4 regions of the Streptomyces pactum genome follow, and region 2 is predicted to be linked to each of the others. Evidence: riboswitches for the same ligand, from Rfam matches in the RefSeq annotation. Region 2 holds a riboswitch; each other region holds the start of a gene.

Region 1 (5,723 bases), 860 kb from region 2:
GCCCGCCACGCTGTCGCTGCTGGTCGCGGTCTTCCCCAAGGGGGAGCGGGCCCGCGCCATCACGGCCTGGACCGCCACCTCCGGCCTCGCCATCGCGGTCGGTCCGCTGGTCGCGGGCTGGCTTCTGGAGGACCACGCCTGGGGCTCGACCTTCCTGGTCAACGTCCCCATCGCGGTCGCCGCCGTCGTCGGTGCGCTGCTCCTCGTCCCGCCGTCCAAGGCGGCCGGCGTGGGCCGGATCGACTACGTGGGCGGCCTGCTCTCCATCGTCTCCGTCGGCAGCCTGGTCTACGCGAGCATCGAGGGCCCGCACTTCGGCTGGGGCGCCGGCCCGGTCGCCGCGGCCGTCGTAGCGGGTGTCGGCCTGGTGGCCTTCGTGGCCTGGGAGCTGCGCCACCCGCACCCCATGCTGAACGTGCGCAGGTTCCTGCTGCGGCCCTTCAGCGGCTCGATGCTGGCGGTGCTGTTCTTCTTCTTCGGCACCTACGGCGCCATCTACTACGCCACGCAGTTCCTGCAGTTCGTGCTCGGCTACGGAGCCCTGGAGACCGGCGTACGGCTGCTGCCGCTGGCCGGGGCCGTGTTCGTCGGCGCCGCGGTGACCGGGAAGCTGACCCCGAAGCTGGGCGTGCGGGCCATGGTGGGCTCCGGCATGGTGATCGGCACCGTCGGTGTCTTCCTGCTGGTCCTCATCGAGAAGGACTCCACCTACGCCGACTTCCTGGCCCCGATGCTGCTGCTCGGCCTCGCGATCGGGCTGAGCGTGTCCCCGGCCACCGACACCATCATGGGCTCGTTCCCGGAGAGCGAGCTGGGCGTCGGAGGCGGCGCCAACGACACCGCGCTGGAACTCGGCGGCTCGCTGGGCATCGCCGTACTGGGTTCCCTGCTCGGCACCGCCTACCGGGACGAACTCGCCGGCCTGGTCGGAGACCGGCTCCCGGCCGCCGCCCTGGACACCGCCCAGGACTCCGTGGGCGGCGGGCTGGCCGTCGCCGAGCGGCTCGCGACGAACCCCGCCGCCGGACCGCGGCAGGCCGAGGCCCTCGCCGACGCCGTGAACCAGGCCTTCGCCCACGGCGTCGCCACGACCAGCCTGGTCGGCGGGATCATCATGGCCGCAGGTGCCCTGATCGTCATCGCCGTCCTCCCCGGCCGCCGCAGCACCCGGCAGGGGGCGGCGGAGAAGCCGGCCGAGGCCCGGGACGCGGAGTACAGCGACTCGGCCCGGTGAGCCCGAGCCGCCCTGCCCGGCACCCCGTCAGTCGGTCAGGGCGGCCAGCTCCTCCGCGGTCCGGGGGCCCGCCGCCGAGTCCGCCAGCAGACCCTGGGCGCGCAGCAGCCGGGCCGCCGCGACACCCCACGGCAGCCGCAGCCCGGCCTGCCGCAGCAGTTCGGTGCGGGCCAGGGTCGGGGCCGTCGGGCCGGTGTGCACACCGGCTGGGGTGAGCAGGGCGGCGTCGTCGGACCAGCGCAGGGCGAGGTCGACGTCGTGGGTGGCCATCACCACGGTGGTGCCGCCCGCGCGGAGCCGGTCGAGGGTGGCGAGCAGCCGTTCCTGGCCGTCCGGGTCCAGTCCGGCGGTCGGCTCGTCCAGGATCAGCACCCGGGGCCGCATCGCCACGGCCCCGGCGATCGCGGTCCGCTTGCGCTGCCCGTACGACAGCAGGTGGGTGGGCCGGTCGGCGAGCGCCGTGATGTCCAGGGCGGCGAGCGCCTCCCCGACCCGGGACCGGACCTCCGTGTGGGACAGGCCCAGGTTCAGCGGGCCGAAGGACACGTCCTGGGCCACCGACGCCGCGAACAACTGGTCGTCCGGGTCCTGCACCACCAACTGCACCGTGGTCCGCAACCGGGTCAGTCCCTTGCGGTCGTACGTCACCGGCTCCCCGCCGACCGACAACGTCCCCGTGCGCGGCCTGAGTCCGCCGCTGAGCAGCCGCATCAGCGTGGTCTTGCCGCTGCCGTTGCGGCCCAGCAGCGCGAGCGCGCGCCCCTCTCGCACCGTGAAGTCCAGGCCGGCGAGCACGTCCGGCCCCTCCTCGTACGCGAAGGACGCGCCCCGCAGCACGACCAGGGCCGTCCCTGCCTCCGCCGCCTTCGTCGACTCGGCTCCCGCCGCCGATCCCGCCGAATCCGTCTCCGTCGACTCGCTCACGACAACGGCCCTTCCAGTACGAGGGTGAGGGCGGCCAGCGCCGCCAGCAGCGCGACGCTCGCCGCCGTGAAGGGCACCGAGACGCGGGCCTCGGGCACCAGGACGCGCAGGGTGCCGTCGTAGCCGCGCCCCGCCAGTCCGGTCTGGAGCCGCGCCGCCCGGTCGAAGGCCCGTACGAACGCCGTCGCGCCCAGGCCGCCGAGCGAACGCCAGGCGGCGGCCCGGGTGGTGTGCCCCAGCCGCGAGGCCTGCGCCTCCCTGACCCGGCGCACGGAGTCCAGCAGCAGGAAGCTCATGCGGTACGTCACCAGCGCCACGTCGACGACCGGCGCGGGCACCCCGGCCCGCACCAGGCGGGGCAGCAGGTCGGACATCGGCGTGGTGAACGCGAACAGCAGCACCCCGAGGGAGGCCGCCGAGGTACGCAGCAGCAGTTCACCGGCGCGCACCGGGCCGCCGTCCGCCGCCGTCAGGAACCCGCCCGGGCCACCGACCCGCACCAGCAGCGGCAGCGCGCCGGTCACGCAGAAGCCCAGCGGCACGCGGTACGCCCGCCACAGCCGGCGCCCGGGCACCCGCGCCGGGCCGAGGAGCACGGCGAGCGCCGTCACCAGGACCAGCGCCGCCCCGGGCCAGGGCGGCAGCGAGATCGCGAGCACGGTCAGGCCCAGTGCGAGCACGGCCTTGTCCACGGGATGGCGGCGGCGCCAGTGACTGCTGTGCGCCGCCGCGTCGATCGGCAGCACTCAGTCGCCCGTGGGGGCGTCGCCCGCGGGGGACGTCCCCGCGGCCAAGCTGCCCGCGGGGGCGTCCCGCAGCGCCGCCGCGGCCCGCTCCTCGCCCTGGCGACGGCCCCGGCGCAGCCCGAAGTAGTAGGCCAGCACTCCCGCGCCGATCGCGGCCTGCACGGCGAACAGCGCCGACTCGATCTCCCCGGACGGCGGCTCGTACAGGGGTGAGAACCACGGCTCGTAGTCCGGCTCGATCTCCGTGATCGCCGTCTCCGCCTCGGCGTCGGCGCCGGCGAACGGCTCCTCCTTGTGGTCGCCGAGCCCCAGTACCAGGGGCAGCACCGCGAGCACGGCCACCGCGAGCAGCAGCAGGGCGTTGATCTTCGCGTTGCGGCTCATCGGGCCACCGCCTCCGGCTCACCGGACGTGGTCTTGCCGGACTTGGCCGACAGGACGCCCAGCCGGGCGAGTTCACCCTTGCTGGACTGCACCAGCAGCCGCATCACGACCACCGTGAGCAGCCCCTCGCTCACCGCGAGCGGGATCTGCGTGACGGCGAAGATGGACCCGAACTTGCCGAGCGCGCCCAGGAACCCGCTGCCCGGGTCCGGGAACGCCAGCGCCAACTGCACGCTGGTGACGCAGTAGGTGGACAGGTCGGCGACGAACGCCCCGCAGAACACCGTGACCATCAGCGGCACGTCGTACCGGCGCAGCAGCCGGTAGACGCCGTACCCGGCCCAGGGGCCGACGACCGCCATCGAGAAGACGTTGGCGCCGAGCGTGGTCAGCCCGCCGTGCGCCAGCAGCAGCGCCTGGAAGAGCAGGGTGATGGTGCCCAGCACCGCCATGACCGGCGGACGGAAGAGGATGGCGCCCAGGCCGGTTCCGGTCGGGTGCGAACAACTCCCGGTGACGGACGGCAGTTTCAGCGCCGACAGGACGAACGTGAAGGCCCCGGAGGCGCCGAGGAGCAAGGTGCTCTCCGGATGCTCCCTGACCTCACGGGTGAGTGAACGTACTCCGTGTACGACGAACGGCGCGGACGCGACACCCCAGGCGATCGCGTGCGCCGGTGGCAGAAAGCCCTCGGCTATGTGCATGGCTCAGCAGACCCTCTCCAGCACCTCGTGGATGGACGACGCGCCTTGGCCGGTCTCCTGGCTTACGGGTACCACCGCCCGTGCTCCGCCTTCCCGGGTCACGAGGACCCAGTGGCTGCCCGTGAGGGCCGGAGCCGGACTTCCCGATTCACAGTGGCGAGGGCCGCACCGGCATCACACCGGATTTCCCGTTCACCAAGGCGTGGCGACAGTAGTGCTCCCTCAAGGGTGGTGACAAGCGGGCCTCCGGGCCGGCCGGCGCCCGGAGGCCCAGTCGGGAGGGTGACGCGGCGGCACCTGCGGGTCCACGCCCCGTCAGCCGGACCGGTCCCGCTCCGTCCGCCGGACCACCACGTCGCGCATCCGCTGGGCCAGCGCGGTGGCGGCGGCGGTGAGGAACACGAAGCTGTAGGTGATCTGCAGCACCGTCACGACCCGCGCGGCCTGGCCCCGCGGCGTGATGTCCCCGTAGCCGACGGTGGCGAGCGTGACCACGGTGAAGTACAGCGCGTCGACGCGGGTGCGCAGGCCGGTGAACTCGTCCGGCTGCTTGGCGAGGGCGTAGTACGCGGCCGAGAAGACGTGCACGGACAGGACGATCAGCAGGGTGATGACCACACCGGGCCGGGTGTCCGGGCGCTCGAGGAGGACGTGGCGGATCTGCCGGAGCAGCAGCGCCGCCACGGCGGTCAGCAGCAGGGCGAACAGCAGCCAGCTCAGCACGGGCCGCCGCGGGCCCAGAAGGTCGAGGGGAAGCAGGAAGTAGGCCACGACCACGACGGCCGCGATACCGGCCCGCACCAGCCAGGGCAGGGCCGCACGCCAGGCGGCGGCACGCGGTCGGGTGCGGCCTGTGCGGCCTGTGCGGTCCGTACGCCCCGCTGCGGCCCGGCGCTTTGTCACCGTGCCGTCTCCGTGGCCGGGCCCGATGCCGATCCCGGGCCCGGTTTCCGGTCCGGTCCGGTCCGGTGCACCAGTTGGGCGACGACGAAGGCGACGACCGACGCGGTGACGATCAGCGGCATCTGGTCGTACGCGTCCCCGCCGACCAGCAGCACCGCCAGCACGGAGCTGGCCAGCGGCAACCCGGTCACCGCGGCCGACGCGGCGGAGATCCCGAGGGCGAGGGCCGGGGTCGCGCCGAAGCCGGGGAGGCCGGAGCAGGCCATGGCCGTCGCCGTGCCCAGCAGTACGGCCGGGAAGATCGGGCCGCCGCGCAGGCTGCCCAGCGCGATGCCCCAGGCCAGTCCCTTGCAGACGACGAGCGCGACCAGCGCGCCCACGGACCAGGCGTGCGGGTCCGCGGCGAGCCGAGCGAGGGTGGCCTGTCCGGACAGCGCCGCCTCCGCCGGGGAACGCCCGGTGATCAGAGCGTACGCGGCGATGCAGACGCCGACCGCCGTGGCGCAGGCCACGGTGCGGACGGCGGTGCGGTGCCGTGTCCAGGAGACGGTGCGGTGGCCCAGCTCGCGGGCCAGCGTGACCAGTACGGCGATCAGTGCCGCCGTGGGCACGCCCCACAGGAAGTCGCCCGCGTCCGGGTTGGCGCCCGGCGGCACGTCGTGCAGGGCCAGCCCGCCGATCTTCAGGCCGGTCCACTGACCGAAGCCGGTGAAGACCACGGCGCCCGCCGCGCTGGCCAGCAGACAGGGCAACAGCAGGACGACCAACTGCGCACCGCCGAGGCCCGCCCCCTCGATGAGCAGCACCGCCGCCGCCACCGGTCCGCCG
Region 2 (5,723 bases):
CTGGGTCACCTGGTTCCTGCTCGGCGGCGACCTGTACACGGCGTACACCTTCGTGGCCGTCCCCGCGGCGATCTACGCGGCGGGCGCGGCCGGCTTCTTCGCGGTGCCGTACACGATCCTGGTCTACCCGCTGATCTTCACCTTCCTGCCGCGGCTGTGGTCGGTCTCCCACAAACACGGGTACGTGACGACCTCGGACTTCGTGCGCGGCCGGTTCGGCTCGAAGGGGCTGTCACTGGCGGTCGCCGTCACCGGCATCCTGGCGACGATGCCCTACATCGCACTCCAGTTGGTCGGCATCCAGGCCGTGCTGGACGTGATGGGGGTCGGCGGCGGCAAGGACACCAACTGGTTCATCAAGGACCTCCCCCTGCTGATCGCCTTCGGTGTGCTGGCGGCGTACACCTACTCGTCGGGGCTGCGCGCGCCCGCGCTGATCGCGTTCGTGAAGGACACGCTGATCTACATCGTGATCGCGGTGGCGATCATCTACATCCCGATCAAGCTGGGCGGGTTCGACGACATCTTCGCCTCGGCGAGCGACAAGTTCACCGAGTCCGGCAAGGGCGGGCTGGTGCCGGACCACGGCGGCCAGTGGACGTACGCCACGCTGGCGCTCGGCTCGGCGCTGGCGCTGTTCATGTACCCGCACTCGATCACCGCGACGCTGTCCTCGCGCAGCCGTGAGGTGATCCGCCGCAACACCACGATCCTGCCGCTGTACTCGCTGATGCTCGGCCTGCTCGCGCTGCTGGGCTTCATGGCGATCGCGGCCGGGGTCAAGGTGGAGAACGGGCAGTTGGCGATCCCCCAGTTGTTCGAGAACATGTTCCCGGACTGGTTCGCCGGCGTGGCCTTCGCGGCGATCGGCATCGGCGCCCTGGTCCCGGCGGCGATCATGTCGATCGCGGCCGCGAACCTCTTCACCCGCAACATCTACAAGGACTTCATCAGGCCGGACGCCACCCCGGCCCAGGAGACGAAGGTCTCCAAGCTGGTGTCCCTGCTGGTGAAGGTGGGCGCGCTGGTCTTCGTCCTCGGCATGGACAAGACGGTCGCGATCAACTTCCAGTTGCTCGGCGGCATCTGGATCCTGCAGACCTTCCCGGCCCTGGTCGGCGGCCTGTTCACCCGCTGGTTCCACCGCTGGGCGCTGCTCGGCGGCTGGGCGGTCGGCATGATCTACGGCACCGTCGCCGCGTACGGTGTCGCCTCGCCGACGCAGAAGCACTTCGGCGGCTCCTCCAAGGAGATCCCGGGCATCGGGGAGATCGGCTACATCGGCCTCACCGCCTTCGTGCTGAACGTCCTGGTCACCGTGGTCCTGACCTTCGTCATGAGGGCGGTCAAGGCGCCCGACGGCATCGACGAGACCAAGCCGGGCGACTACACGGCGGACGCGGGCGACCCGGGCGTCGAGGTGGAGCTGCCGCCGGCCACGGCGGGCACGTCGCACTAGCCGGCTCCACGTCAGCGGGCCGTCGGGCGAATCCGGCGGCCCGTTGTCGTACCCGTCGGGCACACTCGGCGGCATGGACTTCGTGATCCGGCAGGCGGCGACGGACGAGTACGCGACCCTCGGTGAGATCACCGCGCAGGCCTATCTGCGGGACGGTCTCCTCGACTTCGGGGAGAGCGACGCGTACCTCGGCGAGCTGAGGGACGTGACCAAGCGGGCGGCCGCCGCCGAGGTGCTGGTCGCCGCGGCGGAGGGCCGGGTGCTCGGCGGCGTGACCTTCGTGCCGTCCGGCGGCCCCATGGCCGACATCGCCCGGCCCGAAGAGGCCGAGATACGGATGCTCGCCGTCGCCCGCGAGGCACGCGGACGCGGGGTGGGCGAGGCCCTCGTGCGGGCCTGCGTCGACCGGGCCCGGACCGTCGAGGGCTGCACGCGGGTCGTGCTGTCGACCCAGCGCACCATGCGCCCCGCCCATCGCCTCTACGAACGGATGGGCTTCGTCCGCACCCCCGACCGCGACTGGAACCCGCTGCCCGAGCTCGACGACATCACCCTTCTCACCTATGAACTGACGCTCTGACACCAGTGCGACCTTTCCGCGGCGCTCCGTCCACGACACAACATCTGGGGGTGCTCACCGAACGCGGCACAAGATGTATGCTCATGCTCGCTGTCGCCGCAGGGGAATCCGGTGCGAATCCGGAACTGTCCCGCAACGGTGTACTTGTGCGTGTTCGCGTGTCCGTGTGGTCGCGTGAGCGCGCACGGGCTTCAGTCCGAGGACCTGCCGACAGTGCGCCCGTACCGTCCCGGTCCGGGTGCCTGACGTCCGGGCCTCGTGGAGTGGGCCGGTGGACGCGACGCCGCGTGCGCTCGTGAGCTGCCCCCGCCCTCCCCCAGGCCCCGTGCCGAGCGAGGGAGTGCCCCTACGTGACCATCGCGCCAGCCGACCCGGTTTCAGCGACCCCGGTGACGACTTCAGCGGTCCCGGTGACCGAGGAGCCCGACGGGCCCGGTGCCGCGTTGCTGCGGACCCTGACCGAGCTGACCGCCGACCTCCCCGACGCCGACCCGGGCCGGGTCGCCGCCGCCGCGCTGCGCGGCCGGTCCGCCCGTGCGGACGGGACGGAGCTGCGGGAGCTCGCCACGGAGGCGGCGGCCGGGCTCATCTCGGAGGACCCGGTCTACTCCAGGCTGGCCGCCCGGCTGCTGACCGTCGCCATCCGCGCCGAGGCCGCCTCGCAGGGTGTCACCTCCTTCACCGAGTCGGTCGCCACCGGTCACCGCGAGGGCCTGATCGCCGACCGCACCGCCGAGTTCGTCCGGCTGCACGCGGACCGCCTGGACGCGCTGATCGACCCGGCCGCCGACGACCGCTTCGGCTACTTCGGGCTGCGCACCCTGCACAGCCGCTACCTGCTCCGGCACCCGATCACCCGCAAGGTCGTCGAGACGCCCCAGCACTTCCTGCTGCGCGTCGCCGCCGGACTCGCCGAGGACGACACCGTACGGTCCCTCGACGAGGTGGCCGCGCTCTACGGGCTGATGAGCCGCCTCGACTACCTGCCCTCCTCCCCCACCCTGTTCAACTCCGGCACCCGGCACGCCCAGATGTCGTCCTGCTACCTCCTCGACTCCCCCAAGGACGAGCTGGACTCCCTCTACGACCGCCTCCACCAGGTCGCCCGCCTCTCCAAGCACGCCGGCGGCATCGGCATCGCCTACTCCCGCGTCCGCGCCCGGGGTTCCCTGATCCGCGGCACCAACGGGCACTCCAACGGCATCGTGCCGTTCCTGAAGACGCTGGACGCCTCGGTCGCCGCCGTGAACCAGGGCGGCCGGCGCAAGGGCGCGGCGGCGGTCTACCTGGAGACCTGGCACGCGGACATCGAGGAGTTCCTGGAGCTGCGGGACAACACCGGTGAGGACGCCCGCCGCACGCACAACCTGAACCTGGCGCACTGGATCCCCGACGAGTTCATGCGCCGGGTGGACGCCGACGGGCAGTGGTCACTGTTCTCCCCCGTCGACGTGCCCGGGCTGACCGACCTGTGGGGCGCGGAGTTCGACGCGGCGTACCGCGAGGCGGAGGAGGCGGGGCTGGCCCGCAAGACGCTTCCCGCCCGTGAGCTGTACGGCCGCATGATGCGCACCCTCGCGCAGACCGGCAACGGCTGGATGACCTTCAAGGACACCGCCAACCGCACCGCCAACCAGACCGCGGAACCCGGTCACGTGATCCACTCCTCCAACCTCTGCACGGAGATCCTGGAGGTCACGGACGACGGGGAGACGGCGGTCTGCAACCTGGGCTCGGTCAACCTGGGCGCCTTCGTGGACCCCGCCGGGCAGGACATCGACTGGGAGCGCCTGGACGCCACCGTCCGCACCGCCGTCACCTTCCTGGACCGGGTCGTCGACATCAACTTCTACCCGACCGAGCAGGCAGGCCGCTCCAACGCCCGATGGCGCCCGGTCGGCCTCGGCGCGATGGGCCTCCAGGACGTCTTCTTCCAGCTCCGTCTGCCCTTCGACTCGCCCGAGGCCAAGGCCCTCTCCACCCGCGTCGCCGAACGGATCATGCTCGCCGCGTACGAGACGTCCGCCGACCTCGCCGAGCGGAGCGGGCCGCTGCCGGCCTGGGAGAAGACCCGCACCGCCCGGGGCGTGCTGCACCCCGACCACTACGGCGTCGAGCCCACCTGGCCGGAGCGCTGGGCGGCCCTGCGCGAGCGCATCGCCACGACCGGCCTGCGCAACTCCCTGCTCCTCGCGATCGCGCCGACCGCGACCATCGCCTCCATCGCGGGCGCCTACGAGTGCATCGAGCCGCAGGTGTCCAACCTGTTCAAGCGCGAGACACTGTCCGGCGAGTTCCTCCAGGTCAACTCATACCTGGTGAACGACCTCAAGCGGCTCGGCGTGTGGGACGCCCGCACCCGCGAGGCGCTGCGCGAGGCGGGCGGCTCGGTGCAGGGCTTCTCCTGGATCCCCGAGGACGTCCGCGCGCTGTACCGCACCGCCTGGGAGATTCCGCAGCGCGGCCTGATCGACATGGCCGCGGCCCGCACCCCGTACCTCGACCAGGCCCAGTCCCTGAACCTGTTCCTGGAGACGCCGACCATCGGGAAGCTCTCCTCGATGTACGCGTACGCCTGGAAGCAGGGCCTGAAGACCACGTACTACCTGCGCTCGCGCCCGGCGACCCGCATCGCCCGCGCCGCCGCCCGAGCCATCGTCCCCGTGCAGGCCACCCCGGACCCCGACGCGGTCGCCTGCTCCCTGGAAAACCCCGAGTCCTGCGAGGCCTGCCAGTAATGACCACCCAGCCCCCCGCGGCCACCGAGGCCCCCGCGACCCCCGCGACCCCCGCGACCCCCGCGACCCCCGCGACGAAGAACCTGCTCGACCCCGGCTTCGAGCTGACCCTGCGCCCCATGCGCTATCCGGACTTCTACGAGCGCTACCGGGACGCGATCAAGAACACCTGGCACGTGGAGGAGGTCGACCTCCACTCGGACGTCGCCGACCTGGCGAAGCTCAGCCCCATGGAGCAGCACCTGATCGGCCGGCTGGTGGCCTTCTTCGCCACCGGCGACTCGATCGTCGCGAACAACCTGGTGCTCACCCTCTACAAGCACATCAACTCCCCCGAGGCGCGGCTGTACCTGAGCCGGCAGCTCTTCGAGGAGGCCGTCCACGTCCAGTTCTACCTGACGCTGCTGGACACCTATCTGCCCGACCCGGACGACCGCGCCGCCGCCTTCGCCGCCGTGGAGAACATCCCCTCCATCCGCGAGAAGGCCGGGTTCTGCTTCAAGTGGATGGACTCGGTCGAGTCGATCGACCGTCTGGAGACCAAGGCCGACCGCCGCCGTTTCCTGCTCAACCTCATCTGTTTCGCCGCCTGCATCGAGGGCCTCTTCTTCTACGGCGCCTTCGCCTACGTCTACTGGTTCCGCAGCCGGGGCCTGCTGCACGGCCTGGCCACCGGCACCAACTGGGTGTTCCGGGACGAGACGATGCACATGTCCTTCGCCTTCGACGTCGTCGACACCGTGCGCAAGGAGGAGCCGGAGCTGTTCGACGACGCGCTCCGGCAGCAGGTCACCGACATGCTGCGGGAGGCCGTCGAGGCCGAGCTGCAGTTCGCGCGCGACCTGTGCGGTGACGGCCTCCCGGGCATGAACACCGACTCGATGCGGCAGTACCTGGAGTGCGTGGCCGACCAGCGCCTGACGCGTCTCGGCTTCGCCCCGGTGTA
Region 3 (5,723 bases), 3.5 Mb from region 2:
GTGATGGATCTCGTACCCCTCGACGCGCTCGCCGAGGGCCTCGCCCACCGGCCGGGTGAGGGTCTTCTCGGGGGCGAACCGCACCCGCACGGGGAGCAGCCCGAGCCCGTCGACGTGCCCGGCGCGGGACTCGACCTCGTCCTCGATGTGCTCGCCGAGGAGCTGGAACCCGCCGCAGACGCCGAGTACGGGCCTGCCGTCGGCGGCCCTGCGCGCGAGGGCGTCCGCGAGCCCGCGCTCCCGCAGCCACTGAAGCGCCCGGACCGTCCCGCGCGTCCCCGGCACGATGACGAGATCGGCGTCGGCGAGCTCCTCCGGCCGGTCCACGAAACGCACCACGACCCCGGGTTCGGCGGCCAGCGCGTCCACGTCCGTGAAGTTGGACATCAACGGGACGGCGCAGACGGCGACCCGCAGCACCTCCGCACCGACCGGCGGCGCCACCACCGACTCCCGCACCGTCCCCCTGAGCGAGACCCGCAGCCCGTCCTCCTCGTCGATGCCGAGCCCGTGCCGGAACGGCAGGACACCGTACGTCCGCCGCCCGGTGAGCCCCTGGAGCATCTCCAGTCCGGGCTCCAGCAGCGACACGTCGCCCCGGAACTTGTTGACGAGGAACCCGGCGACCAGCGCCTGGTCCTGGGGCGACAGCAGCGCCACCGTGCCGAAGAAGGAGGCGAAGACGCCCCCGCGGTCGATGTCGCCGACGACGAGGACGGGGAGCCCGGCGCCCCGGGCGATCCCCATGTTCACGATGTCGGTCCGGCGCAGGTTGATCTCGGCCGGACTGCCCGCCCCCTCACAGATCACCGCGTCATACGTGCCCCGCAGCTCGGCCAGGCAGTCCAGCACCGTGCCGAGCAACTGCCGCTGCCGCCCGCCGTGGTAGCCGCGGGCGCTCATCTCGCCGACCGGCTTGCCGAGCAGCACGACCTGGCTGCTGCGTTCACCGCCCGGCTTGAGCAGCACCGGGTTCATCAGCGCGGTGGGCTCCACGCGGCACGCTTGCGCCTGCATGGCCTGCGCCCGCCCGATCTCGGCGCCCTCGCGGGTCACGAAGGAGTTCAGCGACATGTTCTGCGCCTTGAAGGGCGCGACCTTGACGCCCTGGCGCACCAGCCAGCGGCAGATCCCGGCGGTGACGACGCTCTTGCCGGCGTCGGAGGTGGTTCCGGCGACGAGAAGGCCACCGTTCATGACGTACGTCCCTTCCTGAGGGCCCCGCGTGCGAGCAGCCGAGCGCCCGCGCACACGCCGAGCGCCAGCCAGCCCACGCGCCGGGAGAGCCGGACGGCCCGGTCGATGTCGCCGGAAGCGGCCCGGACGGCGCGCCCCGCGGCCCCGTTGAGGACGGGGCGGTGCTCCACCCGCCCGCCGTAGGAGAGCGTCCCGCCGAGCCGTACGCCCAGGGCGCCCGCGAAGGACGCCTCCACGGGGCCGGCGTTGGGGCTCGGGTGCCGGACGGCGTCGGCGCGCCAGGCCCGTACGGCGCCGCGCGGATCGCCGCCGGCCACGGTGGCCAGGACGGCGGTCAGGCGGGCGCCCGGCCAGCCCGCGAGGTCGTCGAGCCGGGCCGAGGCCCAGCCGTACCGCCGGTACCTGGCGGACTTGTGGCCGACCATGGCGTCCAGGGTGTTCACGGCCCGGAAGCCGAGCAGCCCGGGCACTCCGCCGACCGCGCCCCACACCAGGGCGCCCACCACCGCGTCCGAGGTGTTCTCGGCGACGGACTCCACGACGGCCCGGGCGATCCCGTCGGCGTCCAGTGCCTGCGGGTCCCGTCCGCACAGGTGCGGCAGCCGTGCGCGGGCCGCCTCGACGTCCCCGGCGTCCAGGGCCCGGCCGATGGCGAGGGCCTCGCGGGCGAGCGAGGTGCCGCCGACGACGGCCCAGGTGGCGGCGCCGGTCAGTGCGACGGAGGCGGCGGGGGAGCGGCGTACGGCGCGGGCGGCGGCGGTGCCCAGGGCGGCGGCGCCACCGGCGCACACGGCGGTGTGCAGCGCACCCCGGCCCCGGTGGTCCCGCCACAGCACCCGTTCCACGGCACCGGCGGCACGGCCGAACGCGGCGACCGGGTGTCCGCGGCGCGGATCGCCGAGGAGGAGGTCACCGAGAAGGCCGGCGGCGGCACCGTACGCGAAGACGCGTTCGGCGCGCACGGCTCAACCGGCCGCGGGGCGGGGGAGCGTGTCGCTGGTGTACCTGGAACGGCGGCCGCGCATGGCGATATGTCCTCACTCAGGGTTTCCGCGCCCTGGTTGGAAGAGACCGGCGGTGAGAGTTCCTGGCTCCCGGGGTCTGCACCCCGGTCACAGTGGCGGGACCGCGCCGGATTCGCACCGGGCTTCCTCTCCTGCCGCCGCATTGGCTCCGGCAGTCCACCACGGCCCGCGAACACCCGTCAACCTGGCGTTGACCTGCAACGGGGGAGTGTGCGAAGGCCCACACGCGGGCGGTGTGCACCGGCGTGCGAAGAACACGAGAAGAAGCGGGGCGCGGGACGGTCCGAGTCCGTCCCGCGCCCCGCTTCAGGGGAGCGCGTGGTGTGCGCGGTCGCTCAGGCGACGATCAGGTAGATGCCGTACGCCACCGCCGCCGCGCAGGCAGCGAAGCAGGCGTACGCGCCGGTGACCGCGAGGGCCGCGGAGCCGCCCTGGGCGGTCGCCCGCTCCTGGCGGGAGAGTCCGACGATGCCGAGGGTGAACAGGCCCACCAGGGCCACGGTGGCCACGAGGCTGACCCCGAAGACGGAGCCGAGAGCTGCCCAGTCGATGCTCATGGAGGTTCGCTTTCCTTCGTACCGCGGCGCGGGATCAGACGGAGGTGGTGGCCGAGGAGGCCTTGGAGCCGGACCCGGGCCCCGGGGCGGCGGCCGCCGCCAGGTCCTCGGTCACGCCCGTCGGGGGCGGGGAGACGGCGGCCATGGCCGTGGTCACCACACCGGACGGCTCGGGCTCGTCGACGACGTTGTTGTGGTCGACGACCTCGCGCCGGGAGAGCTTCCAGATGGCGGCGCTGGAGGCGACCAGGAAGACCGCGACGAGGGCGGTGCCCCAGTCGCCCAGGCCGCACACCCACTCGGCGAGCGCGGCGACCAGGGCCGCGGCCGGCAGGGTCAGGCCCCAGGCGACGAACATCCGGGTGGCCGTGGACCAGCGCACCACGCCGCCCTTGCGGCCGAGGCCCGCGCCCATCACCGCGCCGGAGACCGAGTGCGTGGTGGAGAGGGAGAAGCCGAGGTGGGAGGAGGCGAGGATGACCGTGGCGGCGCTGGTCTGGGCGGCGAAGCCCTGCTGCGGCTGGAGGTCGGTCAGGCCCTTGCCCATGGTGCGGATGATGCGCCAGCCGCCGAGGTAGGTGCCGAGGGCGATGGCGATGCCCGCGGACAGGATGACCCACATGGGCGGGTCGGAGTCGGGGGCGAGGGCGCCGCCGGCGATCAGGGCGAGGGTGATGATGCCCATCGTCTTCTGGGCGTCGTTGGTGCCGTGGGCCAGCGAGACCAGGCCGGCGGAGGCGATCTGCCCGGCGCGGTAGCCCTTCGCGGCGGCCTTGCCGTCGGCCTTGCGGCCGAGCTTGTACGTCAGCCGTGCGCCGAGCAGCGCCGCGACGCCCGCGACGAGCGGGGCGGCGATCGCCGGGATCAGCACCTTGGTGACGAGGGCGTCGCCGTTGACCGCGCCGACGCCCGCCGAAGCGACCGCGGCACCGATCAGGCCGCCCATGAGGGCGTGCGAGGAGCTGGACGGGAGGCCGACCAGCCAGGTCAGCAGGTTCCAGAGGATCGCGCCGACCAGTGCGGCGAAGATGACCTCGGGACGGATGCCGGTCTCGTCGACGAGACCCTTGGAGATCGTGTTGGCGACCTCCACCGAGAGGAAGGCGCCGACAAGGTTGAGGACGGCGGACATCGCCACCGCCACCTTGGGCTTGAGCGCACCGGTCGAAATGGTCGTTGCCATCGCGTTCGCGGTGTCGTGGAAACCGTTCGTGAAATCGAACGCGAGTGCGGTTACTACCACAATCGCGAGGATCAGCGAGAAGCTTTCCATTTACCCAGGCAATCGTTCGAGGTCATTGGCTGGACGAACGTAGGTAACCAGAGTGAACGGAAGATGAACTGGGCAGGGCGCCACGGTGACCGGAACCGGTGCCGCCGCCTCCCTCTGTGTGCCCGGCCCGATGCTCTCCGGAGACGTGCCTGGCAGGATCGTCGCGAGGCCGGCCGACGGCGGGACGTGAGGGTGTGGAACTGCCCGAGGGGAGACGGTGACTGTGACGTATTCGTGGGTCGGACCGGTGGCCGGCGCCGACGAGGAGGGGGCCTGGGAGGCACTCGTCGCGACGGCTCGCCGGACGGTGGCGGAGGGGCTGGTGGTCGGCACCTCCGGCAACGTCTCGGTGCGGGTGGGCGACACGGTGCTGGTCACCCCTTCGGGTGTGCCCTACGACCGTCTGGCCCCGGGTGACATCACCGGCGTCGACCTCGACGGACGGCAGGTGATCGGCCGGCTGGTGCCCACCAGCGAGCTGCCCATGCACCTCGCCGTGTACCGCGCCACCGACGCCCGCGCCGTCGTCCACACCCACGCCGTGCACGCGACGGCGGTCTCGCTCCTGGTCCCCGAACTGCCGCCGGTCCACTACATGACCGCCGCCCTCGGCGGCCCCGTCCGGGTCGCCCCCTACGCGGCCTACGGCACCGACGAACTGGCCCGCAACATGCTCGACGCCCTCACCGGCCGCACCGGCTGCCTCCTCCAGAACCACGGCACGATCACCTACGGCGCATCCCTCGACCAGGCCTACGACCGCACCGCCCAACTGGAGTGGATGTCCCGCCTCTGGCTGACGGCCGCCTCGGTCCCGGGCCGCACACCGTCCCTGCTGACGGCCGACCAGTTGGCAGCGGTGACGGAACGGCTCCGGGGGTACGGGCAGCGGCCCTGAGGAACGGCTGCCCACCGGGCCGGGGACTCGTGGCGTCCCGGGTCTTCGGGGCCTTCGGGGCTTTCGGGGCCTTCAGGGCCTCCGGGGCTTTCGGGATCTCCGGGATCTCCGGGATCTCCGGGATCTCCGGGATCTCCGGGATCTCCGGGATCTCCGGGATCTCCGGGATCTCCGGGATCTCCGGGATCTCCGGGATCTCCGGGATCTCCGGGATCTCCGGGATCTCCGGGATCTCCGGGGCTTTCGGCGCCTCCGGGATCTCCGGGGGCGCCCGGTGCCGGGTGCTGGACCTGTGCCCGCGGGTTTTGTGCCGTCGGGGCTCGGGGCTCGGGGCTCGGGGCTCGGGGGTGCCGGTGCGGCTCGAGCCGTGGGCGCGGGGTGCGTGGGCGCGGGGTGCGTGGGCGCGGGGTGCGTGGGCGCGGCGCGCCGGGAGTCCGGCGTGCCCGTGCCGTCGGCGTCCTGGCCGACGGGGGCCGGGTCCGGCAGCGCGTCCCCGCGCCACCGGCGCCCCGGACGGCGGAAGCCGGCCGAAGCCGCGGTCGGCTTCGGCGCGTACCGCGCCGCTTCGGGGGTACCGGCAGCGGGACCGACTCATGGCTCCGGGCCCCGACCGGACGGCCGGCGGGGGCTCGTCACTCCCCGCCGATCGCCCACTGGCCGCCCGAGGACTCCACCAGGAGACTGGCCCCATGCGCACTGTCACAGCAACGGCCGCCGCCGTCACCGCAGCCCTGGCGGCCGGTGCAGCGAGCGTCGCCGCCGGCCGGCTCGCC
Region 4 (5,723 bases), 2.5 Mb from region 2:
CGCACCCTGGAGGCGAAGGACGTCCTCGACCGGGCCCTGGGCACCGAGGGCGGACGTGCGCACCCCGGTGTCCTGCACCTGTACATCCACCTGATGGAGATGTCGGCCACTCCCGAGGCGGCCCTCACCGTCGCCGACCGGCTGCGCGGCCTGGTCCCCGACGCCGGGCACCTCAACCACATGCCGTCGCACCTCGAAGTGCTGTGCGGCGACTACCGGCGCGTGGTGTCGGACAACAGCGCCGCGATCGCCGCCGACGAGAAGTACCGAGCGCGGGCCGGGGCGATGAACTTCTACACCCTCTACCGCTCGCACAACTACCACTTCCGGATCTACGGCGCGATGTTCCTGGGCCAGTACCAGGTCGCCCTGGACACCGCCGCACAGCTCGAGGCGTCCGTCCCCGAGGAACTGCTGCGCGTCGAAAGCCCGCCGATGGCCGACTGGCTGGAGGGCTTCGTCGCCATGCGGGTGCACGTCCTGATCCGGTTCGGGCGCTGGGCGGACATCCTCGGACTGCCGCTGCCCGCCGACCCGCGCCTGTACAGCGTGACGACCGCGATGCTCCACTACGCCCGCGGGGTCGCCCTCTCGGCCACCGGCAGGATCGCCGAGGCGGAGGCCGAGCGCCTCCTGTTCCGCGAGGCGGTCGCCCGGGTGCCGCGGACGCGCACGCTGTTCAACAACACCTGCGCCGACATCCTCGCCGTCGCCTCCGCCATGCTCGACGGCGAACTGGAGTACCGCAAGGGCGACCACACCGCCGCCTTCGCCGCCCTGGAGCGGTCGATCGAACTGGACGACAACCTCCCGTACGACGAACCGTGGGGCTGGATGCAGCCCACCCGGCACGCCTACGGCGCCCTGCTCCTGGAACGGGGCCGGGTCGCGGAGGCCGAGGCGGTGTACCGGGCCGACCTGGGGCTCGACGACACCCTTCCCCGCCCCCTGCAGCACCCCGGCAACGTCTGGGCCCTGCACGGACTCCACGAGTGCCTGGTGCGGCTGGGTAGGCCGGGGGAGGCGCGGATCGTGGCACAGCAGTTGAAGTTCGCCACCGCCCTGGCCGACGTACCCGTCGAGGCTTCCTGCTTCTGCCGCCTCGACACCTCCCCGGCCGACGGCGGTGCGGGCGGCTGCTGCGCCACGGACCACTGACCGGCACAACACCGGACGCGGGACACCGGGCCCGGCTCGCCGTCGCCGCCGGCCACGCCCGCGGAAGCGCCGGTGACCGGTCCGGGTGGCACCGGCACGACCGGCGCCTCTATACGATGTCGCCTCGGACGGACATCGGACGGGCAAGGGACTGCGGCGGAAGGAGACGGGCCGTGACAGATCACCGGCGTCCGCGGCGGCGGGGGCAGGGCGAGCTGGAGGCGCTGGTGCTGTCGGCGCTGCGCGAGGCGGACGGCCCCGCGACGGCCGGCTGGGTGCAGAAGCGCCTGGGCGGCGACCTCGCCTACACCACGGTGATCACGATCCTGACCAGGCTGCTGGAGAAGGGCGCGGTCGGCCGCGAGCGCGCGGGCCGGTCCTTCGCCTGGACACCCGCCTCGGACCAGGCGGGCCTGGCCGCGCGCAAGATGCGCAAGGTGCTGGACGCCGAGAGCGACCGGGAAGCGGTGCTGGCCAGCTTCGTGATCGGCCTCGACCCGGACGACGAGCGGCTGCTGCGCGAACTGCTGGGGCACGCGCCCGAGGCGGGGGACGGCTGACGCCGCACGGCCGTTTTCGTCTTTCTGCCGCTGGTTCTGCCGTTGACGGCATGGCCGATCGGGGTGATGGTGGTCGGCACCGCGGAGGTGCCGGGCAACCCCCTGCGCGGTGCGGACGAGTCCTGCACCGTCAACGTCTCGGCCGAGGTCGTCCGCGGCAACGTGAAGACCGTCCGGGCGGCGCCGGGGGCGGTCGGGCAGTCGGCCGCCCCCGAAGGCGTGGTGACCCTGTGGTAGCTTGCGGGAGCCAGTCGAACCCACCTGGTGGGTCAGGGAATCCGGTGCGAATCCGGAGCTGACGCGCAGCGGTGAGGGGGACGGGCGGGACAAGAGCCACTGGACGGCGGGAGCCGTCCGGGAAGGCGTTCCGTCCGGTCGATCCCGAGTCCGAAGACCTGCTGGCACCCGCGCCGCGCACGGCGCGGGCCGCACCGTACGAACGGGCTTCGCGTATGAGCCCTCGACGCCAGAGGATCTTCCTTGCCCGCAGCGTGCCCCGCCGCCTCCCGACGCCTGCTCCGTTCCCGCCGCTCGTCCCGCGGCCCGGCCCTGCTCGTCTCCGTCGCCCTGCTGGCGGCCGGGTGCGGCTCCACAGCGACCACCACCGACTCCGCCGTACCGGCCGAGGCCGCCGGTTACCCCCGCACCGTCACCGACTGCGGGTACCGGGTGGAGGTCGGCGCGCCGCCCCGGCGGGCGGTCTCCCTCAACCAGGGCACCACCGAGATCCTGCTGTCGCTCGGCCTGGCCGACCGGATGGCGGGCACCGCCACCTGGACCGACCCGGTCATGAAGGGCCTGGAGAAGGCTAACGCCGGCGTGCCCAGACTCGCCGACGACATGCCCTCCTTCGAGAAGGTCCTGGACGCCGAACCCGACTTCGTCGCCGCCTCCTTCGCCTCCACGCTCGGCCCCGGCGGCGTGGCAACGCGCGAGCAGTTCGACGAACTCGGCGTACCGGCCTACCTGTCCCCGTCCGACTGCGCCGGCAAGGACAACGGCGGCGACGGCGACGGCGTCCGCAGCAAGGCCCTGACGATGGACACCGTCTACGGCGAAGTCCGCGACCTCGCCCGGATCTTCGACGTCGAGCAGCGTGGCGAGGAACTGGTCGCCGACCTGAAGGCCCGGGTCGAGAAGGCCACGTCGGGCGTCGACGCCTCCGGTGTCACCCTCATGTACTGGTTCGCCAACTCCACCTCGCCCTACCTGGCGGGCTGTTGCGGCGCCCCCGGCGTCATGACCCGCGCGGTCGGCGCGAGGAACGTCATGGACGACACCCGTGAGGAGTGGCCGCAGATCGGCTGGGAGACGGTCGCCGACCGTGACCCCGACGTCCTGGTCATCGGCGACCTCACCCGCAGGTCGCAATCGGCCGAGACCGCCGCGAAGAAGATCGAGTTCCTGGAGTCCGACCCCGTCACCAGGAACATGACCGCCGTCAGGAAGAAGCGCTACGTGCTCCTCAGCGGGCAGGCCATGAACCCCACCATCCGCACCGTCGAGGGCGTGGAGAAGGTGGCGGCGGCGTTGCGCGCGTACGGCCTCACCAAGTGACGTCCACCGGCCGGGCGGCCCCCGGCATACGCGCGACCGGCCGCACGTACCCGGCGTGGGCGGCGGCCGGACTCCTCGCCCTGTGCGCCTCCGTGGCCGTCGCCGTCACCATCGGCCCGGCGGACATCGGCGTCGGCGAGGTGTGGTCGGTGGTCGCCGCCCACCTCGGCGGGGGCAGCCCCGGCGTCGACGTCACGCCCCTGCGCGACGGCATCGTCTGGAACCTGCGGCTGCCCCGCACCCTCCTCGCCGCGGTGTGCGGCGCCGGACTCGCCGTGTGCGGCGCCGTACTCCAGTCCCTGCTGCGCAACCCGCTCGCCGACCCCTTCGTGCTGGGCGTCTCCTCCGGCGCCTCGACCGGTGCCGTCCTGGTCGTCGTACTCGGTGTGGGCGGCGGCGCCCTGTCCCTGCCGGGCGGGGCGTTCGTCGGGGCCGTGTGCTCGTTCGCGCTGGTGATGCTGCTCAGCCACAGCCTCGGCGGAACCCCCGACCGGGTGGTGCTCGCCGGCGTGGCGGCCATGCAGATGTTCTCCGCGCTCACCTCGTTCGTCGTGATGACCGCGGCCGACGCCGAGACCACCCGCGGCGTACTGTTCTGGCTGCTCGGCTCGCTCGGCGGGGCTGACTGGACGGACGTGTGGACGGGGGCGGCGGCCCTGGCCGTGGTGCTGGCCGTGTGCCTCGGATACGCCGGGACGCTGGACGCCTTCGCGTTCGGCCAGGAGGCGGCGGCCACGCTCGGCGTCCACCTGGCCCGTACCCGGCTGGTACTGCTGTGCGCGACCGCGCTGCTCACCGCCGCCCTGGTCGCCTCCGCCGGTGCCATCGGCTTCGTCGGACTGGTGCTGCCGCACGCCGTACGGGCGGTGACCGGCCCCGGACACGCCCGGCTGCTGCCGGTCTGCGCGCTCGCCGGGGCGGTGTTCCTGGTGTGGGCCGACACCCTGGCGCGTACCGTCCTGGAACCCCAGGAGATCCCGGTGGGGGTGGTGACCTCGATGATCGGTGTGCCCGCGTTCGTCCTCGTCCTGTACCGCACCCGGAGGATCCGGTGACACTGAGGGCCGAGCGGGTCTCCCGCGCCGCCGGCGGGCGGCTCATTCTGGACGGCGTCGGCCTGAGCCCCCGGCCCGGCGCCATGACGGGCCTGCTCGGTCCCAACGGCTCGGGGAAGTCCACGCTGCTGCGGCTGCTCGCCGGCGTCCTGGCCCCGGCCGGCGGCGTCGTCACCCTCGACGGCCGCCCGCTGGACCGGGTGGGCCGCCGGGACGTGGCCCGGCGCGTGGCGGTGGTCGAGCAGCAGGCCGACACACAGGTCGAACTCACCGTCCGGGACGTGGTCCGGCTCGGCCGGATCCCGCACCGCCGTGCCTGGACGCCGACGTCGACGGCGGACGAGGAGGCGGTCACGGACGCCCTGGAACGCACCGCTCTGGCCGGGCAGGCGGACCGGCTGTGGCACACCCTGTCCGGTGGTGAACGCCAGCGCGTCCAGATCGCCCGCGCCCTCGCCCAGCGGCCACGCGAACTCCTGCTGGACGAACCGACCAACCACCTCGACATCCAGCACCAGCTCGACGTGCTGTCCCTCGTCGCCGCACTGCCCGTCACCAGCGTCGTCGCCCTGCACGACCTGAACCTCGCGGCGATGTACTGCGACCACCTCGTGGTGCTGTCCGAGGGGCGGGTCGTCGCCTCCGGCGATCCCGCGGAGGTCCTGACCGCGGACCTCGTCGCCGATGTGTACCGGGTGCGCGCCGAGGTCGGCCACGGCCCGGGCGGCCGCCCGCACGTCCGCTTCCTCGGCACCCTGACGGCCAAGCCCCCGAGCCGGGCCCTGACCCGCCCCGGGCGGGCGACCGAGGACGACCGTACTGCCTGAGCAATGCGGGAGTGCCTGAGCAATGCGGGAGTACCTGAGCAAGGCGGGAGTGCCGGCATGGCGCGCACGCGCAAGCCGCCGTCCGCCCCAGCGGCCCCGGCCGGCCTGTCCGCACGCATGTCCCCCCGGCACGTATGTCTCCCGGTCGTCGGTTCCCCGGGTCGTGGGTCCCGCGGTCGTAAGGTCGTGAAGTCCGCGGTCGTGAGGTCCGCGGTCGTGGGTCCCGCGGTCGTGGGTCCCGCGGTCGTGAGGCCCGAGGTGCGGGACCGCCCGTCGTGCGGGCGTGCCGTACGTCCTGCTCACCGTCGGCGCCGACCGCCCGGCGGAGCTCCCGCGGAGCACGCCGCGGCCGGCGGGCCACCGGGTCGTGCCGGCGCGGGGCGGCGCCCGGATGCGTGGCCCGGCTGACCGAGCGGTGCTTCGATCCGGCCGTCCTCGACGTGACGCCGCCTGATCCCGCACCGGCTCGGCGGCAGGACCGGCAGGCTCGCCGGACCCGTCCGGCCTCCCGTACTCCTGCTCGACGGCGAGATCCTCGGCAGCACGCGGTCCGGCGCTGGCGGCGG

What was found. A riboswitch is a leader RNA that binds a small molecule or an ion and turns the genes downstream of it on or off. The one in region 2 is predicted to bind cobalamin.
Region 1: another riboswitch for cobalamin. It lies ahead of B1H29_RS09110 (energy-coupling factor ABC transporter permease); the one in region 2 lies ahead of B1H29_RS12345 (ribonucleoside-diphosphate reductase subunit alpha).
Region 3: another riboswitch for cobalamin. It lies ahead of B1H29_RS28220 (cobalamin biosynthesis protein); the one in region 2 lies ahead of B1H29_RS12345 (ribonucleoside-diphosphate reductase subunit alpha).
Region 4: another riboswitch for cobalamin. It lies ahead of B1H29_RS02595 (ABC transporter substrate-binding protein); the one in region 2 lies ahead of B1H29_RS12345 (ribonucleoside-diphosphate reductase subunit alpha).

What each region holds. Positions count from the first base shown of each region.
Region 1 is NZ_CP019724.1:2,206,757-2,212,479, reverse strand. It holds gene B1H29_RS09130 (MFS transporter) at 1-1,234, shown strand, start outside; gene B1H29_RS09125 (ATP-binding cassette domain-containing protein) at 1,262-2,077, opposite strand; gene cbiQ (cobalt ECF transporter T component CbiQ) at 2,155-2,904, opposite strand; gene B1H29_RS09115 (energy-coupling factor ABC transporter substrate-binding protein) at 2,905-3,288, opposite strand; gene B1H29_RS09110 (energy-coupling factor ABC transporter permease) at 3,285-3,992, opposite strand; cobalamin riboswitch at 4,023-4,207, opposite strand; gene B1H29_RS09105 (potassium channel family protein) at 4,308-4,805, opposite strand; gene B1H29_RS09100 (chloride channel protein) at 4,892-5,723, opposite strand, start outside.
Region 2 is NZ_CP019724.1:3,066,549-3,072,271, forward strand. It holds gene mctP (monocarboxylate uptake permease MctP) at 1-1,459, shown strand, start outside; gene B1H29_RS12340 (GNAT family N-acetyltransferase) at 1,533-2,039, shown strand; cobalamin riboswitch at 2,117-2,265, shown strand; gene B1H29_RS12345 (ribonucleoside-diphosphate reductase subunit alpha) at 2,390-4,777, shown strand; gene B1H29_RS12350 (ribonucleotide-diphosphate reductase subunit beta) at 4,777-5,723, shown strand, end outside.
Region 3 is NZ_CP019724.1:6,578,925-6,584,647, forward strand. It holds gene B1H29_RS28215 (cobyric acid synthase) at 1-1,197, opposite strand, end outside; gene B1H29_RS28220 (cobalamin biosynthesis protein) at 1,194-2,159, opposite strand; cobalamin riboswitch at 2,260-2,398, opposite strand; gene B1H29_RS28225 (hypothetical protein) at 2,558-2,779, opposite strand; gene B1H29_RS28230 (inorganic phosphate transporter) at 2,814-4,052, opposite strand; gene B1H29_RS28235 (class II aldolase/adducin family protein) at 4,276-4,950, shown strand; gene B1H29_RS28245 (alpha/beta hydrolase family protein) at 5,640-5,723, shown strand, end outside.
Region 4 is NZ_CP019724.1:594,369-600,091, reverse strand. It holds gene B1H29_RS02610 (tetratricopeptide repeat protein) at 1-1,158, shown strand, start outside; gene B1H29_RS02605 (BlaI/MecI/CopY family transcriptional regulator) at 1,332-1,718, shown strand; gene B1H29_RS02600 (hypothetical protein) at 1,761-1,955, shown strand; cobalamin riboswitch at 1,950-2,135, shown strand; gene B1H29_RS02595 (ABC transporter substrate-binding protein) at 2,199-3,275, shown strand; gene B1H29_RS02590 (FecCD family ABC transporter permease) at 3,302-4,330, shown strand; gene B1H29_RS02585 (ABC transporter ATP-binding protein) at 4,327-5,157, shown strand.